3 regions of the Levilactobacillus sp. LN180102 genome follow, and region 2 is predicted to be linked to each of the others. Evidence: predicted binding sites of a transcription regulator. Region 2 holds the regulator's gene; each other region holds the start of a gene.
What was found. Region 2 encodes NrdR, which represses ribonucleotide reductase genes. Its sites were predicted from a motif close to ACACNATATATNGTGT; they were not measured.

Region 1 (5,498 bases), on a different contig from region 2:
GCTGTCGTTGACGCAGTCTTTTGTCGACCAATTTCGGCCAACTTGATAGTCAAGATTTCCAAATACACATCCGGATGGGTCGTGTAGCGCATCTGTTGTTGAATCGCATTCAATTCATTAATCATGGCATACATCGCCGAAGCCGGTGTTTGCTGGGCCAATGTCTGGAAGTCTTCACTGACACTCCCCATCTCGGCTTCTTCCACCATCTGGGGCGCTTGTTGATACAGCAACAGGTCACGCGCGTAACCAATCACGTCCTCGCTGAAGCGCTCTGCATCCTTGCCCGCCTCTAAGACCGATTGTAAAGTCGCCAAGGCCGCTTTCGTGTCACCCGCTACGACCTGTTGCATGTAAGTCGCCAGCAATTCATGGGTCACACTTCCCGTCACCAGCAAGGCATTATCCAAAGTGATCTCATTATCACCAAACGACAGGGCTTGATCCAAAATGCTCAATGCATCCCGCATGCCCCCTTCGGCCGCCTTAGCAATGACCTTAAGCGCCTGTTCGTCATACGTCACACCCTTTTGATCCAAGATGTAAGTCATTCGACTATAACTATCGCTGGCCGCAATCCGTTTAAAATCAAAGCGTTGGGTTCGCGAAATAATGGTTGCGGGAATCTTATGCGGTTCCGTCGTGGCTAAAATAAAAATCACGTTAGCCGGTGGTTCCTCTAATGTTTTCAGTAACGCATTGAAGGCCCCAGTTGACAACATATGCACTTCATCGATGATATAGACTTTATAATCCGCAACGGTTGGCGCGTATTTAACCTTATCGCGAATATCACGAATTTCTTCGACCCCATTATTGGAAGCCGCATCGATTTCAATCACATCATTCAGGGTGCCATTGGTAATCGCCTGACAGGTGTCACATTCATTACACGGCTCACCATCCGTTTGATGATGACAGTTAATCGCCTTAGCAAAAATCTTCGCTGCCGACGTTTTCCCCGTTCCTCGAGGGCCGGCAAACAGGTAGGCATGACTAATTTGTTTAGTGGTAATGGCATTTTTTAGCGTACGTGTGACCACTTCTTGCCCGATCATATCTTTAAACTGTTGCGGGCGCCACACCCGGTAAAGTGCTTGATAAGCCATGCCAGTCGTCCCCTTCTCATTAATTACTGATTAAAAATTACTGTTCAATTATAGCCTTTTTAGTCGGTCGCTGTCACGACTCAGTCATCAGAATTTAGTAGAAATTAATCCGATAATTTTAGACATGAAAAAACTCCCAGTCAATGACTAGGAGTTGGAATTAGCTCATAAACTTGAAGCACAAAGCGAAACAAACTTAGTGCTGCTTCCTTCCGGACCTGACACGATTCGTAAGCCCACCCTTGCTCCAAGGCCTTAACGGCAAGTACTACTATATCATGATTTCTTAGTGCTGTCTAGCAGCTTATCAGGGGCGCTAACTTGAGCGGCTTTTCTCGCCTTCTTAGCCGCCTTTTGTCGGCGACGGGCTGCTTTAAAGAACGCCACCATTCGCTCACCAGCATCTTTAGCTAACAGTCCCTCATGAACCGCCACGGTATGATTCAATCGTGAGTCTGTCAGCGTAGCATACAGACTATCAACGGCGCCGGCCTTAGGATCACGAGCGCCATAAAACACTTCGGGTATTCGCGCATTAATGATGGCCCCACTACACATCAAACACGGCTCAATCGTAACGTATAGCTGACAATCGTTCAAACGCCAGCTTTGCAACGTCGCACATGCTTCTTCAATTGCCCGAATCTCGGCATGCAATGTTGCATCATGCCCGTGCTCGCGCAGATTATGACCGCGCCCAATGATTTGACCGTTATGGACAATAACCGCCCCAATTGGCACTTCTCCAATCACTGCGGCCTGCTCAGCTTCAAAGAGTGCTTCTTCCATGTAGTGACGCTGCTGCACCGTATAAGTTTGTTCCCGCACTCAGGTATCCTTCTTTCTAAACTAACGCGTCCTTCGTACTTTCCAAGATGTAGTAACCCTTGTCTTTTTTGATAATGGTACAATTGCCAAAAGTAGATTGCATGGTCTTTTCCGCCGATGGCGCCCCCTGCTTCTTCTGCAAGACCACCGTCAAAGTCCCACCGGGTAGCAGATGATCGGCAGCCCCGGTTAGCATAGCCGTTACCACTTGCTTACCCGCCCGGACCGGTGGGTTCGTTAAGATAGCCGCATAACGTTGTGTGACTTGGTCATAAATATCTGAGGTCTTAATTTCAACGTTTTCAATCTGATTCGCAGTTGCGTTTTTTCGGGCCAGCTCTAATGCCAATTCATTAACATCCACCATTGTAACCTGCCGATCTGGCCATCGCTTTGCTAACGCCAAGCCAATTGGACCATACCCGGTCCCCAAGTCCAACCACGACCCTGCTGGTGTTTTGGCCGCGTTAAACGCCTCTAATAAAACCCGTGACCCATAATCCACCCGATTTTTAGAAAACACCCCGTTGTCGGTGGTAAACAACAATTCGTTACCTAAGAGGGTAAACGGCCAATGCTGTTCTTCGTGTAAAACATCTGGATTTTGTGTATAATAGTGATTAGTCAAATTTCTCCGCCACCTTTTACTCTTTATTTTACCGTAGTTAGTGCGCAGAGGCCAATAAAAAAAGATTAGTCGTTCAGACACCATATTTGGTAGTTATTGTATGTTTCAACTACCAAATATGGTGTCTTTTTTGATTGAATTTTTTGATATCTGGTGTACACTGAACTCATTAATAAATGAATTTTTAGAGGATGTGGCTCACCATGAAAGTAACAATTTACTCAAAGAACAATTGTATGCAATGTAAGATGACAAAGCGTTTCCTTAGCGAACACAATGTGGAGTTTGAAGAACGGAATATTAATCAACATCCCGAATACGTTTCTTATTTGAAAGACAAAGGGTTCCAAGCGGTCCCAGTGGTCGAAGCACCTGGTGTACCAGCTTTTTATGGGTTTCGCCCAGACCAGTTAACGCAAATCGCGGGCTAACACATTAGCTCGGCACAAACCCGTCTTGGCGACGTCGTGTTTGTTCACGGTGGCGTCATTTTTATTTGATTTTTACCGCTATTTTTAAGAGAAGGAAGAGTTGATTGTATGAGTTTAAAGCACTTACCCGATGTCACTTACTATGACCTGAATAATGAAATCAACATCCCGGTAGATGGTCAGATTCCGCTAAACAAGGATCAAGAAGCGCTCCAAGCCTTCTTGAAGGAAAACGTGATCCCCAATACGAAAACTTTTGCTTCCCTCAAGGAACGTTTTGACTTTCTCATTGCCGAAAACTACATCGAAGAAGCCGTCGTAACGGCTTATCCTTTCAGCTTTATTGAAGACTTATATGATTACCTCAAGGCCCAGGATTTCCACTTTAAGTCCTTCATGGCTGCTTACAAATTTTACGCCCAGTACGCCCTAAAGACGGACGATAATGAATTTTATCTAGAAAATTTCATTGACCGCGTAGCAATGAACGCCTTAGATTTTGGTGGCGGTGATCAACGGTTAGCCCATGATTTAGCTGATGAAATCATCCATCAACGTTATCAACCAGCAACACCCAGCTTCTTAAATGCCGGTCGGTCTCGCCGGGGTGAGTTGGTCTCTTGTTTTTTGATTCAGTCAACCGATGATATGAACACCATTGGGCGGACCATCAACTCCGCTCTACAACTATCCAGAATCGGTGGTGGTGTTGGGATTAGCCTGTCCAACTTACGTGGTGCCGGCGACCCCATCAAACACATTGAAGGCGCCGCCTCCGGTGTGGTTCCGGTAATGAAGTTACTAGAAGACAGCTTCTCTTACTCCAATCAATTAGGTCAACGGCAAGGGGCTGGTGTCGTCTACTTAAGCGTCTTCCATCCAGATATTGTGGCCTTTTTGAGTGCGAAGAAAGAAAACGCTGATGAAAAAATCCGCTTAAAAACGTTATCCCTCGGTATCACCGTTCCCGATAAATTCTACGAACTCTGTGCGGCTGATGCTGATATGTACTTATTTAGCCCATACGACGTTGAACGCATTTACGGGAAGCCCTTCTCATACGTAGACATCACGGCCGAATATGACAATCTGGTTGCCAATCCCGATATCCATAAAAAGAAGATGAAAGCACGTGACCTTGAGACCGACATTGGTAAGCTACAACAAGAGTCTGGCTACCCGTACATTGTTAACATTGATACGGCTAACCGAGAAAACCCAATTGATGGTCGGATCGTTATGAGCAATCTCTGTTCCGAAATCATGCAGGTTCAAACGCCGTCAACCGTCAACAATAAACAAGAATACGTCAAGCTAGGGACCGATATTTCCTGCAACTTGGGCTCAACCAATATCGTTAACTTGATGTCTTCTCCTGACTTCGGTCACTCCGTGGAAACCATGGTACGGGCCTTAACCTATGTCACCGATCATTCAGATATCGATGTCGTCCCTTCTATTCAAAAGGGTAATCAGTTAGGTCATACCATCGGGTTAGGTGCTATGGGCTTACACAGTTACTTTGCTAAAAATCACATGATGTATGGATCTAAAGACAGTATCGCCTTTACCAGTGTCTACTTCATGTTATTGAACTACTGGACGTTAAAAGCGTCTAACGAAATTGCTAAAGAACGACACGAAACCTTCCATAACTTTGACAAGAGTGCCTACGCTGATGGTCGTTACTTTGACCGCTACACAGAAACTGATTGGCGGCCAACGTCAGCCAAGGTTCAAGAATTATTTGCCAACGTTTGGTTACCCGCACCAGAGGATTGGGCCGAACTGAAGACAGCCGTTATGCAAGATGGTCTGTACCATCAGAACCGGATGGCCGTTGCCCCGAATGGGTCTATCTCTTACATCAATGACACCACGGCTAGCTTACACCCGATCATCAATCGGATCGAAGAACGCCAGGAAAAGAAGATTGGTAAAATCTATTATCCAGCCCCTTATCTCAGCAACGACACGATGCCTTATTACAAATCAGCCTATGATACCGATATGCGACGAGTAATTGATGTTTACGCGGCCGCGCAAAAGCACGTGGATCAAGGCATGAGTTTGACGCTGTTCATGCGTTCAACCATTCCAGTCGGTCTCTACGAATGGAAAGATGGTCGGACTGATAAGATGACAACCCGTGACCTTAGCATTCTGCGCAACTATGCTTTTCGCAAGGGCATTAAGTCACTCTACTACGTGCGGACCTTTACCGATAATAACGGTGAAGTCGGCGCTAACCAATGTGAGAGCTGCGTTATCTAAGCACCATTAGACGATTAAAAAGGAGTGGTCATCCATGGCACGAATTGAAAATTATAACGCCATTAACTGGAACGCAGTTTCTGACGAGATTGATAAAGCAACTTGGGAAAAATTAACAGAACAGTTTTGGCTAGATACACGAATTCCGGTGTCTAACGACTTAGATGATTGGCGCACACTAGATACGGATCACCAATGGGTCGTTGGCCATGTCTTTGGTGGTCTCAC
Region 2 (5,498 bases):
CACCGGTATTGGTCAATTGTGCCCCATCACTAAGGATTTGGTAGTCACCAATCTTTAAGAACGGTACACTATCGCCATCAACCGCATTAATCAACGCTGTTGTGAACTGATCGTCCTTCGCATCAGCTAAGGCATCGGCTTTGCTAACCGCGATACGTTCGATGTCTAATTTATCACTGACTAATTTTTCAACGATTACTGCTAAGGCATCTAACTCATCAACACTGACTTGTTGGTCATCTTTATCGGTATCCACAAAGAAGCCATCTTCATCAGCACTGACTTTGCCTAAGCGAATAGCCGGAAATTCCTTCTTTAAGGCAATCCGCAGTAAAGCAGCCGTTGTGTTCCGCAATACAGCCAGTCCATCATCACTATCTTTCGTAACAATTTCGATGCTGCCATCGCTTGCTAATGGCGTTAAGTAGTCGACCAATTGGCCATCTAACTTAGCGGCAACCGCCTTCTTGGCTAAACTAATCGAAATGGACTTTGCAACGTCTGCTGGTGTGGTTCCGGCTGGAAAGGCCTTAACAGCACCATCAGGGAACTTAATTGAAATATCTGCCATAATTCTCGATCTCCCTTATTTTTTTAGGCGAAAAACACAAAAAGTCCCCAGCACCTCTAAAAGGCACTGGGGACGTCAATAACGTGGTTCCACCCGATATTTTTCACGAGACTACTCCCGTGAACTCTAGTCGTCGTTAACGGAACGAACCGGTCGGAAATTTCCTTCCAACAGCTAAGAAAGTGGTAATGCTTCCGGGCGCTAAGTGGCTTCCAAGCTAGGCCAACTCTTCCTGTAAACGAACTCCGGTAACACCATGTCTTTCGTCATAGCTCTTTTGGTTTCAAAGACTATTAAACACTCGTAACGCGAGCTTGTCAAGCATGACCCTAAATTATTGTGGTCGACGATTGACCCCAACCATCGTAACTTCCCGGGCTAAAAACCGAATTCGTTGCATCAATCGTTGTGCTTTCAACGGCTCATCGTCGCCCCGAGTCGAGATTCGCAAATGTTCCTTTTCCAGTTGGGCCATTGAAAAGTTCGAACTGAAAAATGTGGGAAGTTCCTCTTGCATACGATATTCGAGAATCACACCCAGCACATCATCACGTACCCAAGCAGACATGGCATCCGCACCAATATCGTCAATCATCAGAACTTTAGCCTTTTTCAGTGCATCCAGCTTTTCTGCCACCCCATTTTGGGCAATCGCATTTTTCATTTCAACGGCAAAACTAGGAAAATGAACCAGAGTCGTTGAAAAACCATCGGCGGCTAACTGATTGGCCACAGCCGCCAGCAAGTATGTTTTTCCAACACCAAAGCTCCCTGACAAATACAGAGCTTGATGACGGCGTTTGGGACTAGCCTCATAGGCATCAATGAAATCCAGAGCAGCCATCAGGGCCTCTGCCCGATCCGAGTCCTGATCGAACGCCTTCAATGTCGCCTCACGAATGCTTTTGGGCATAGCAATTGATTTGACCCGCTGTCGCAATCGTTGCTCAGCTTGTTTCTCCTGTGTTTCTGCAGTTGGCACATAAGCTACGTCAATCAAGTGATTGGACACAACCAATTGTGGCTCGTAACCAGTGGCAAACGTCGCACCGCCCTTAGCCAATTTTTCCCGTTCAGAAACAAACTCATAAAGCTTAGCTGCTGAACGGGTCAAAACATCATCCGCCAATTCTGCCTGATGGGCCTCATAAAATTGCCGCACTAACGGATCATCATAGACTTCAGCCATCAGCTGGCGATAATTATCATTAAGGTGCTGCTGACTCATCAATTGCTGCATCGTCTTACCTAAATCTTCCATCGGTTAGTCCTCCTTTCCTGTTGACGGCCGATCTTGCAATTTAGCAATTCGGTCTTGTAATTGTTTTTGTTTTTCTGCTGACAGCTTCGTCCGTGAGGCCTGCTGATTGGTTGTCGATGTCTTTGCCCACTCTGGTAACGTCTCCTTGACTGTCGATGATTGCCGGGCTCGTGACCGGCGAGGCTGCTTAGCTGCCTGCTGACGCTCCCGGATTTTTTGGATAGCCTGCTCCGGAGTCGTAATTTTAGCCTTGCTCCAGTCATTAGCAATAGTGTCTAACAGATTCTTATTCAGGGTTGGTCGATCCTCATCAACCAAGACGTGATAGACCATCAGATTTAAAACGGCTTCTGGAAATAATTGTCGACTCACTAAATCACGAACAATTCGCTGTTCACCGTCCGTTACAAAGCCACCACTCTTTTGTTTAATGGCCTGTAAGAAAACAGCCGGTGCCGTATTAGTTGCCACTTTAATCAAGGCCTGTTCGGCCGAATTAACCGACTGATTAGCTGGTGTCGTTGCTGTCTTCTGCGGTTGTGCTACCGATTTCGCTGACTGCGGTCGCCCAAAGTTTTGGGCAATGACCCGTTTAAACGTTTCGGCATTGAATTGATTAGTAGCCAGATCAGTTGCTTCGCCAATATAGCGGGCCATCGTCACTTCATCCAAACCATAGGTGGCATGCTCCGTTAATAATAACTGACGCTCACTTCGCAAGGCCCGCGTATCAATAAATGAATGCTCTAAAATTTCTCCTAGTAATTTAAAATCAAAGTCCGCTGGTGTCGCCTGCAATGCCGGTGCCGTCGCTTGTGTTTCAGCATCTAAGTGCTGACGACCTGCTGTTATCGCTGTTGGTAGTTCCGCGAGCTCCTGACCATCCACATGAAAGACTTCTAAAAAGTTCTTCGTAATGTTTTCTTCATCAGTTGACCGTTCAGTGGTCGACGTATTGACACGGACCAGTGATTGATAAAGATCCTCACCCACAACCCCCAACAGTTGAACGCTTAAGAGGTCGTCTTTAAAAAAGGCTGCGGGGAGTAACGGTGCGTGCAAATCATAATTAAAACTCGTCAAATCATCTTTGGTGGACACCGTCGTGGTTAACAGTCCGGTTGCTTCTAACCGTAAACGCGCGTCATATAGGTGTGCCAAATCCATCCCCAATATCGCCAACAATGTCGCGTGCCGGTGATACTGTCCCGTCTTGGGTAGCCAAAAAAGGGCCGAGTAGAGCCCCGCGGCACTCGGTCCGATGATCGGCTGATACAGCTGCGTTAGCGTTTGCCAACTCTGATCGGTCAGCCGGTCGGCCAATCGAACCAAAAAACTGGTCTTTGGCTGCAATTGGTGCCAGGAATCCTCCATGCCTTACTTCGCCTCGCTTTTCCCATTTGTTTCTTTTTTGGCTTTCAATTTATCTTTATCAAGCATATCTTTTAATTCATTGAAGAAAACACCGGTATCCTTAAACTGCCGGTAGACACTGGCAAAACGGATATAAGCGATCTCATCAACATCGACTAATCGATTCATCACATATTCACCAATCAGTTGGCTAGAGATTTCACTAACACCTAGCGCCCTAATCTTATTCTCAACTTCATCAACAATCTGCGTCATGACATCCATCCCCACCGGTCGTTTCTCGGCAGAGCGAATAATACCACGCAGAACTTTTTCACGATTGAATTCTTCACGCGTTCCGTTCTTCTTAATTACTAACAGCGGTGTGACTTCAACTCGCTCAAACGTCGTGAACCGAAAGCCGCAGCTCTCACACTCACGACGACGGCGAATAACACGACCGTCGTCTGTGGGCCGACTGTCCACGACCCGCGATCCATTATGATGACAGTGTGGACACTGCATTACTGGTCACCTCGTTTTAAATGGTTACTTGTTCCAAAGTTATTCATGTCAAGCCATTTTACCACTTGTTGCCGTGTTTCGGCAATTGTCCGTCCATTATCAATCACCACATCAGCCTGTGCGATCTTTTGGTCGATTGGCCATTGCCGATCAATCCGATTTTGCGCATCGCTAGCCGATAAGTTATCCCGCGCCATTAACCGGGCCTTTTGTGTCGGCGCATCTGTTGCAACAACCATAATCCGATCAACCAAGGTCGTCGCATAGCCAGCTTCAAATAGCGTTGGTGCATCAATAACCACGACTGGAACGGCTTGCTGACGGTAATTCGCGACTTGTCGGCTAATTTCAGCACGAATTAACGGTGTTGTAATCGCTTCTAAACGCTTAAGCTCGGCCGGTCGCGAAAAGACCCACTGGCCCAACTTCTTGCGATCTAGCTGACCATCACGTAAATAGTCTGCCCCAAAAGTCGTTACAACTTGTTTAAGCCCCGCGGTTCCCGGTGCAACAACTTGTCGCGCAATCTGGTCGGCGTCAATCACCGGTACCCCGGCTGCGCGTAACCACGCGCTAACCGTCGACTTCCCCGTGGCAATGCCGCCCGTTAATCCCCATACCTCAGTCATGAATCAACGCCACCTTTGCTTCTGGTGGTAATGGCTGGCAGTGCGGGCAGAAATGCGTGCCACGCTGGGCCACCTTAATCTTAACCAATTCTGTTCCACACCGTTCGCACGGTTCACCTTCTCGGCCATAGACATGCAACTGATTTTGAAACTGACCAGCCTCACCAAACGCTGTCGAAAATGAATGGACTGTCGTGCCATGCCCCCCAATGGCTAAAGCCATCTCATCAATAATATTTTGGCGTAGCTCCGACAATTGAGACGGCGTTAACGTATCTACTGGCGTTAGTGGATTAATCTTAGATAACCACAGGACCTCGTCTGCATAGATATTCCCCAATCCAGCAATTCGCGTCTGATCTAATAAGAAAGGCTTCACCACTTTATGTGACTTACCAAAGATTTTGACCATATACGCTAACGTTAAGGTCTCCGCCGTTGGTTCCGGTCCCAATTTGCCCAATGAGGGGGCCAGCGTTGTTTCTTCGCCCGTCGGCACTAATTGCATTCGGCCAAACTTCCGGGTATCGGTATAACGCAACTCCCGATTATCAGTTAAATGAAAGATCACATGCGTATGCTTGGAAACGGGGCTACCTTCTGGCTGGACGTCATACTTTCCTTCCATACGCAAGTGTGACACCATCGTTAAGTCACCACTAAATCGGAATAACAGGTATTTTCCTCGCCGATCAATCCGCTCAATTTTCCGGCTGATTAATTCCGCGGTAAAGACATCCGCGTCAGGTGTGACCATTTTTGGATAACGAACCTCAACGTGAGCAATAGTGGCCCCTTGAACCAATCGCGTCAACCCGCGTCGAACCGTTTCAACTTCAGGTAATTCTGGCATCCCTGTTCTCTCCTCCTACCACTTACTTGGCATCATACCAAGTTGGTCCATAGTGACTCTCAACTTTCAACGGAATTTCTAGCTCAATGGCCGAATCCATCACACTCGGAACCAGCTTTGCCAAGGTGTCAATCTCACTTGCGGGGGCTTCAAAGATCAGTTCATCATGAACCTGCAGTAGCATTGTGGCCTGCATGTCCTTTAGTGCCTGTTCCATTCGAATCATGGCAATTTTGATAATATCTGCCGCGCTCCCCTGAATTGGTGTATTCATCGCTGTCCGCTCAGCAAATGACCGCTGATTGA
Region 3 (5,498 bases), on a different contig from region 2:
CAGAAAGGATGATCTCAAATTGAACTTAATTTCATTGCATGTCTTGGATGACGCTTTAGCCGTCAGCTACCAACCCACTAATCCCGATGAACGGCGACGTTTTACGATCGCCTACAATTCTGATCAAACTATTGGCGAAAACCTTGAGAATTTGCGGTTGAAATTAGCTGGTTTAGACGTCGATGCCGCCGTAATTGATAATGCACTCAGTTACCCATTTTCAGATACCGTGGTGGGCATTAATCACCAACGGATTGATTTAGGCCTCGCGATTACCAACATGTTAAATGTTCCCGCTGTCAGTTCCCAAGCCGTGCAGCAACAAGGACTCACCGCTGCACTGACCGCTAAACGCGACTATTTAACCTGGCACCTTGACTATTATGGTCAGTACCAAGGTAAACGTAACTATGGTCAAGAGGCTATGCTCACCGTCGGCAACGGTTTTATCGGGCTTCGTGGTGCTTATACAGAAGCTCACGCCGATGCCGACAATTATCCGGGCATGTATACGGCTGGCCTGTATGACCAGTTAACCACCAATCTCAATGGTCGCAACGTAACAAATGAAGACTTGGTTAACTTACCTAACGCTCAGGCCTTATCCTTTGGTGTTGATCATCAAAATCCTTTTCAGATTAAGGCTGCTGATATCCAAGATATTTATCGTAGTCTTGATCTGCATACTGGGACGCTAACCACCACCATGCTTGTCCAACTCCCTACCGGTCATGCCCTCCGAATTGAAACTAAAAAACTGGCTAACTTCAAAGATTGGCACCGTTTAGCCATCCAATACCGGATCACTCCTTTAAATTTTGCGGGAAGTCTGCAAATTTACTCTGCGATTGATGGTCGGGTAATCAATGCGAATGTCGACCGCTATAATGCCTTTAATCAACGACATTTACGCATCACAGGAACCAGTCAGCAAACCGACTCAATGTTCTTAGAGGGGCAAACAACTACCTCAGCTGTCAAGTTCGTTCTAGGGTCCCGATTAACTGGTCCAGGAACGGCGCTCACCCCGCAAAACCATGATCGCCCAGACGCCGATCAACAAGTGCGCCAGATGCAGTCGCTTGACGTTCAACCCCAACACACCTATACGTTTGAAAAAAATATTGTGCTCTATACCGCTCGCGAAACAACTGGTGACCTTTTAGCTGCAACGCAAGCCGATTTGGCCCAGGCCAGTTTTGAGAATACGCATAAGAGTAGCACCACTTATTGGCAACATCGCTGGGATATTGCGGATATTCAACTCTCGGGTGATATGACAGCCCAAAAATTAATCCGAGTCAATCTGTACCATCTATTCTCAGCAACGCAGGCCATCGCTTCTGGTAAAATTGATGCCTCAATTAACGCCCGTGGGCTAGACGGTGAAGCCTATCGGGGACATGTCTTTTGGGACGAAATGTTTGACCTGCCGCTACTGACACTATATGATCCGCAACTTGTGCGGCAACTGCTGATGTATCGTTATCGTCGGCTACCCGCTGCCAAAAAGAACGCCCATGAGGCCGGATTTGCTGGTGCCATGTTCCCATGGCAGTCCGGTGCAACTGGAGATGAACAGTCCCAGGTAGTTCACTTGAATCCCCTGACCAATACGTGGGACCCCGACTATTCATCTTTGCAACGCCACGTGTCATTAGCCGTTGCTTACAATGTTATTATGTATGACCGAATTTCTGGTGACCATACCTTCTTGGTACAATATGGTTTAGAAATGCTGCAAGAAATTGCACAATTTTGGCTCAGTAAGGCCCACCGGAATGCGCCCGATCAACGATACACAATTGATCAAGTCATGGGACCGGATGAATTTCACGAAAACTATCCAAACGCGCACAGCCGAGGATTAGCCAATAACGCATACACCAATCTAATGGTTGCCTGGTTATTTCGCGAACTGAAGGTCCTTCGGCAGCAGTGCCAACCCGACCAATTGGCAGCCATTGACCAGAAAACGGGCGTGACTCCGCAAATTCTCGACCAATTTGCAGACGTTGCCCAGCACTTGAAACTCGACATTAACGAGGACGGCATTATCGGGCAATTTGCTGGTTACTTCAAGCTTCCCCAGTTAGATTTCCAGAAGTATCGGCAAAAATACGGAGATATTTCCCGAATGGATCGCATCTTGAAGGCCGAAGGAAAGACGCCTGATGCCTACCAAGTGGCTAAGCAAGCCGATGCCCTTATGATTTTCTACAACTTAGATGTTCCACAGGTCATGACGCTGCTTCAGCAATTGGGTTACCAGCTTCCCACAGGTGCGTTAACTAAGAATCTACAATTCTATTTGGATCGAACAACCCATGGGTCTACCCTATCGCGGGTTGTCTACGCCGCATTAACGGCGATGGCAGGGCACTTGGATCGTTCTTGGCAATTCTATTCTCAAGCACTGTTGTCCGATTACTACGACATTCAAGGCGGGACAACAGCCGAAGGTATTCACCTAGGCGTCATGGGGGCGGTAACGTTAATGACTATGCGGTATTATGCCGGGGTCGATGCGCTAGCCGATCACCTGACGGTTGCCCCTCGCCTGCCCCATGCTTGGACAGCCATTGCGTTTAAGCAATGCATTCGTGGCATCACCTATGCCTTTAGCATTGACCATCACCACATTACCGTGACGGCCGACCAGGCAACCACCCTTCAAATTCAGCAACAATCTGTTTCACTAAAACCACACGTTTCAACCACCATAACTTATTAAGGAGTGCTTAGCATGACAAAGTTTTCTGATATTAAAGGATTTGTTTTTGATCTCGACGGTGTGATTACGGATACTTCCATTCTTCATGGTAAGGCCTGGCATCAGCTCGCCGATTCCCTAGGTGTTACTTGGAGTGATGAACTGGGCAATGGTCTTAAAGGGATTAGTCGCATGGATTCCTTGGAAATGATTCTGAAGGCTGGTGGTAAGGAAAACGACTATACCCAGGCTGAAAAAGAGCAGTTAGCCACTCAGAAAAACACCAACTATGTCGCTGAAGTCGACAAGATGACGCCCGCTAATATTTTACCAGGGATGAAAGCTTTTCTTGATGATCTACGCGCCAAAGGCTACCAGCTCTCATTGGCCTCTGCTTCTAAGAACGCCCCCCGCGTATTAGCTAAGTTGGAATTGGCCGACTACTTCCCAAAGATTGTCGACCCAGCTAGTTTAACTCATGGTAAGCCAGATCCTGAGATCTATACCAAAGGGGCTGAGCTATTAAACTTGCCACCCGAACAATGTATCGGCGTTGAAGATGCCGCTGCTGGTGTGGCCGCGATTAATGCCGCCGGTGAAATTTCCTTAGGCATTGGTGATGCCACCGAATTAGGTGCCGCGGATATGGTCTTTGCGGACACGGCCGATGTGACCTTAGCCAACATTGCGGCTAAGTTAGACTAAATTCATCAATACAAAAAGGGATTGAGCAAATCGCTCAGTCCCTTTTTGTGTGTTCTATTGAATTAAACCAAAGTGGCGAAGTCCGCGAACAATTCCATCCGTGGTATTTGTAGTAGTCACATATGCTGCTTTTTCTTTAGCAGCAGCCACCCCATTCCCCATCGAAATAGGAACATCAACTTCGTCAAACATTTGCAGGTCATTATACCCATCCCCAAAGGCATAAGTCTTAATCCCCTGTAGTCCGGCCTGTTGAATTAAGGTTCGAATCCCTGACTGCTTCGTCACGCCATTGACCATCGTATCCAAACACCGTGGATTATTTCGCACAAAAGTTAACTGGCCTGAAAACTTCTCTTGATAAAGCTGGTCATGGTCGCGATTAAATACATTTAAAAAGTTAATTTGCTGAGTTGCATACCACGCTGGATCAACGATCGGATGCAGCCGTAACAACTGAAAGTTTTCTGTCGTATCAGCATTGGCCTGACTCAAACGGAAGCCCTGACTCGTATAGTACGCAATCGGATCATGCTGGCGTTGCGCAAATGCTGTTACTGCTGTCAATAACTTGGGCGCAATTACCGCTGCGGCTAATCGCTGACCTTGATACTGTACATAACTGCCATTAGCACCGACTACGGAATCAATTCCAGTACCGTCCAAAACATATTGTATCTCAAAGATGTTTCTTCCTGTGGCAATAACTGGTAGAATATGATGTTGTTGCATTTCATGAATGGCTGCGACACTTGCCGGTAAGACGTGCTTGTTATCGTCAAATAGCGTGCTATCCAGATCAAAAAAGACGATGGCTTGATACATAATTAGCCTCCTAGTTCACTGGTTTTGACAGATTCATTATACAACAATGACCAAAGTTTACGAAATGGCGAAATTTTTTTGCTCAGCAAATGTAGTAGTTGGCAATTTTATGGTACACTATATCTTGTATTTCTATTTAAAAGAGGGGCTATCATGGTGATAATTACAGCAGGAATGATTGGTGTTGGTAAAACAACACTTACTGGAAAGATTGCATCGCATTTAGGTACGCAAGCATTTTTTGAACCGGTTGGCGATAACCCGGTTTTACCACTTTACTACCGAGATCCCAAACAATACGGCTTCTTACTGCAAATTTACTTTTTAAATAAGCGTTTTAGCATGATCAAACGTGCACTGGCCGATGACAACAACGTCTTAGACCGTTCAATTTACGAAGACGCCCTCTTCACGCGGGAGAATAACGCCGAAGGTAACATCACAGATACAGAACTAGAAGTTTATTTGAATCTGTTAGACAACATGATGAATGAACTCAATGAGTTACCTAAAAAGGCACCTGATTTGTTAGTCTACGCAGACGCTGACTTTGATACAATCTTACATCGGATCAAGAAACGTGGTCGGGATTACGAACAATTTGACAATAATCCTGAACTAGAATCTTACTATAAAAAGATGTGGACTGCTTATCAAGGCTGGTTCGCAGATTACGACGTTAGTCCTAAGATCAAAATTGACCTTCAAAAATACGACCTTGATGTTCCCGGTAATACAGAACTTGTTTTGGGGCAAATCGATGATGCTTTAAAAGGTCTTCGTACTAGCACGGCCGTTTAAACATAAAAAAAGAGCTGTGAAATCATCATAGATTTCACAGTTCTTTTTTAGTGTTCAGCCGTTTCAGATGGTAATAAAATAATCTGACTATCACCATCATCATACGCCAAAACTGTAGCCGGCAATTCAGGAGTGTACCCGAACTGTGTGTCAAATCCGGCTCGCAATGTCACCTCTTGGTCATCATCAGTTTGGACGTATTCAAAAGTCGTTTGTCCTTGGTTATTATGCAACTTAAATGTTAGCAAATTTGCCAACGGGAAAAGTCCCTGGAGGTCGTCATCAATAATCTGCCAAACAGCATCAATCATCTCACCTGGTAAGGCCGCCACCGTGCCGTAACTCGCATAGCGGGCATGATTACTTTCAAACATCTTATCGCCTCCATCTACCGTTATTTATAGCTATTATACCGTAACTTAGTTTAAAACGGGAATAATTTAGCTCTTAATGC

Region 1: nrdH (glutaredoxin-like protein NrdH) is a predicted target of NrdR. The motif match lies at 2,643-2,658, and genes of this name have one in related genera.
Region 3: ACP4IT_RS04320 (deoxynucleoside kinase) is a predicted target of NrdR. The motif match lies at 4,358-4,373, and genes of this name have one in related genera.

What each region holds. Positions count from the first base shown of each region.
Region 1 is NZ_JBNIIX010000012.1:5,776-11,273, reverse strand. It holds gene dnaX (DNA polymerase III subunit gamma/tau) at 1-1,109, opposite strand, end outside; RNA gene ffs (signal recognition particle sRNA small type) at 1,277-1,363, opposite strand; gene tadA (tRNA adenosine(34) deaminase TadA) at 1,386-1,937, opposite strand; gene ACP4IT_RS08245 (class I SAM-dependent methyltransferase) at 1,954-2,565, opposite strand; gene nrdH (glutaredoxin-like protein NrdH) at 2,769-2,996, shown strand; gene nrdE (class 1b ribonucleoside-diphosphate reductase subunit alpha) at 3,105-5,270, shown strand; gene nrdF (class 1b ribonucleoside-diphosphate reductase subunit beta) at 5,305-5,498, shown strand, end outside.
Region 2 is NZ_JBNIIX010000001.1:231,376-236,873, forward strand. It holds gene thrS (threonine--tRNA ligase) at 1-571, opposite strand, end outside; gene dnaI (primosomal protein DnaI) at 906-1,832, opposite strand; gene ACP4IT_RS01270 (replication initiation and membrane attachment family protein) at 1,836-3,206, opposite strand; gene nrdR (transcriptional regulator NrdR) at 3,210-3,710, opposite strand; gene coaE (dephospho-CoA kinase) at 3,710-4,339, opposite strand; gene mutM (bifunctional DNA-formamidopyrimidine glycosylase/DNA-(apurinic or apyrimidinic site) lyase) at 4,332-5,192, opposite strand; gene polA (DNA polymerase I) at 5,215-5,498, opposite strand, start outside.
Region 3 is NZ_JBNIIX010000004.1:146,139-151,636, forward strand. It holds gene ACP4IT_RS04305 (glycoside hydrolase family 65 protein) at 20-2,734, shown strand; gene pgmB (beta-phosphoglucomutase) at 2,747-3,418, shown strand; gene ACP4IT_RS04315 (Cof-type HAD-IIB family hydrolase) at 3,473-4,243, opposite strand; gene ACP4IT_RS04320 (deoxynucleoside kinase) at 4,397-5,044, shown strand; gene ACP4IT_RS04325 (DUF960 domain-containing protein) at 5,092-5,418, opposite strand; gene ACP4IT_RS04330 (MDR family MFS transporter) at 5,492-5,498, opposite strand, start outside.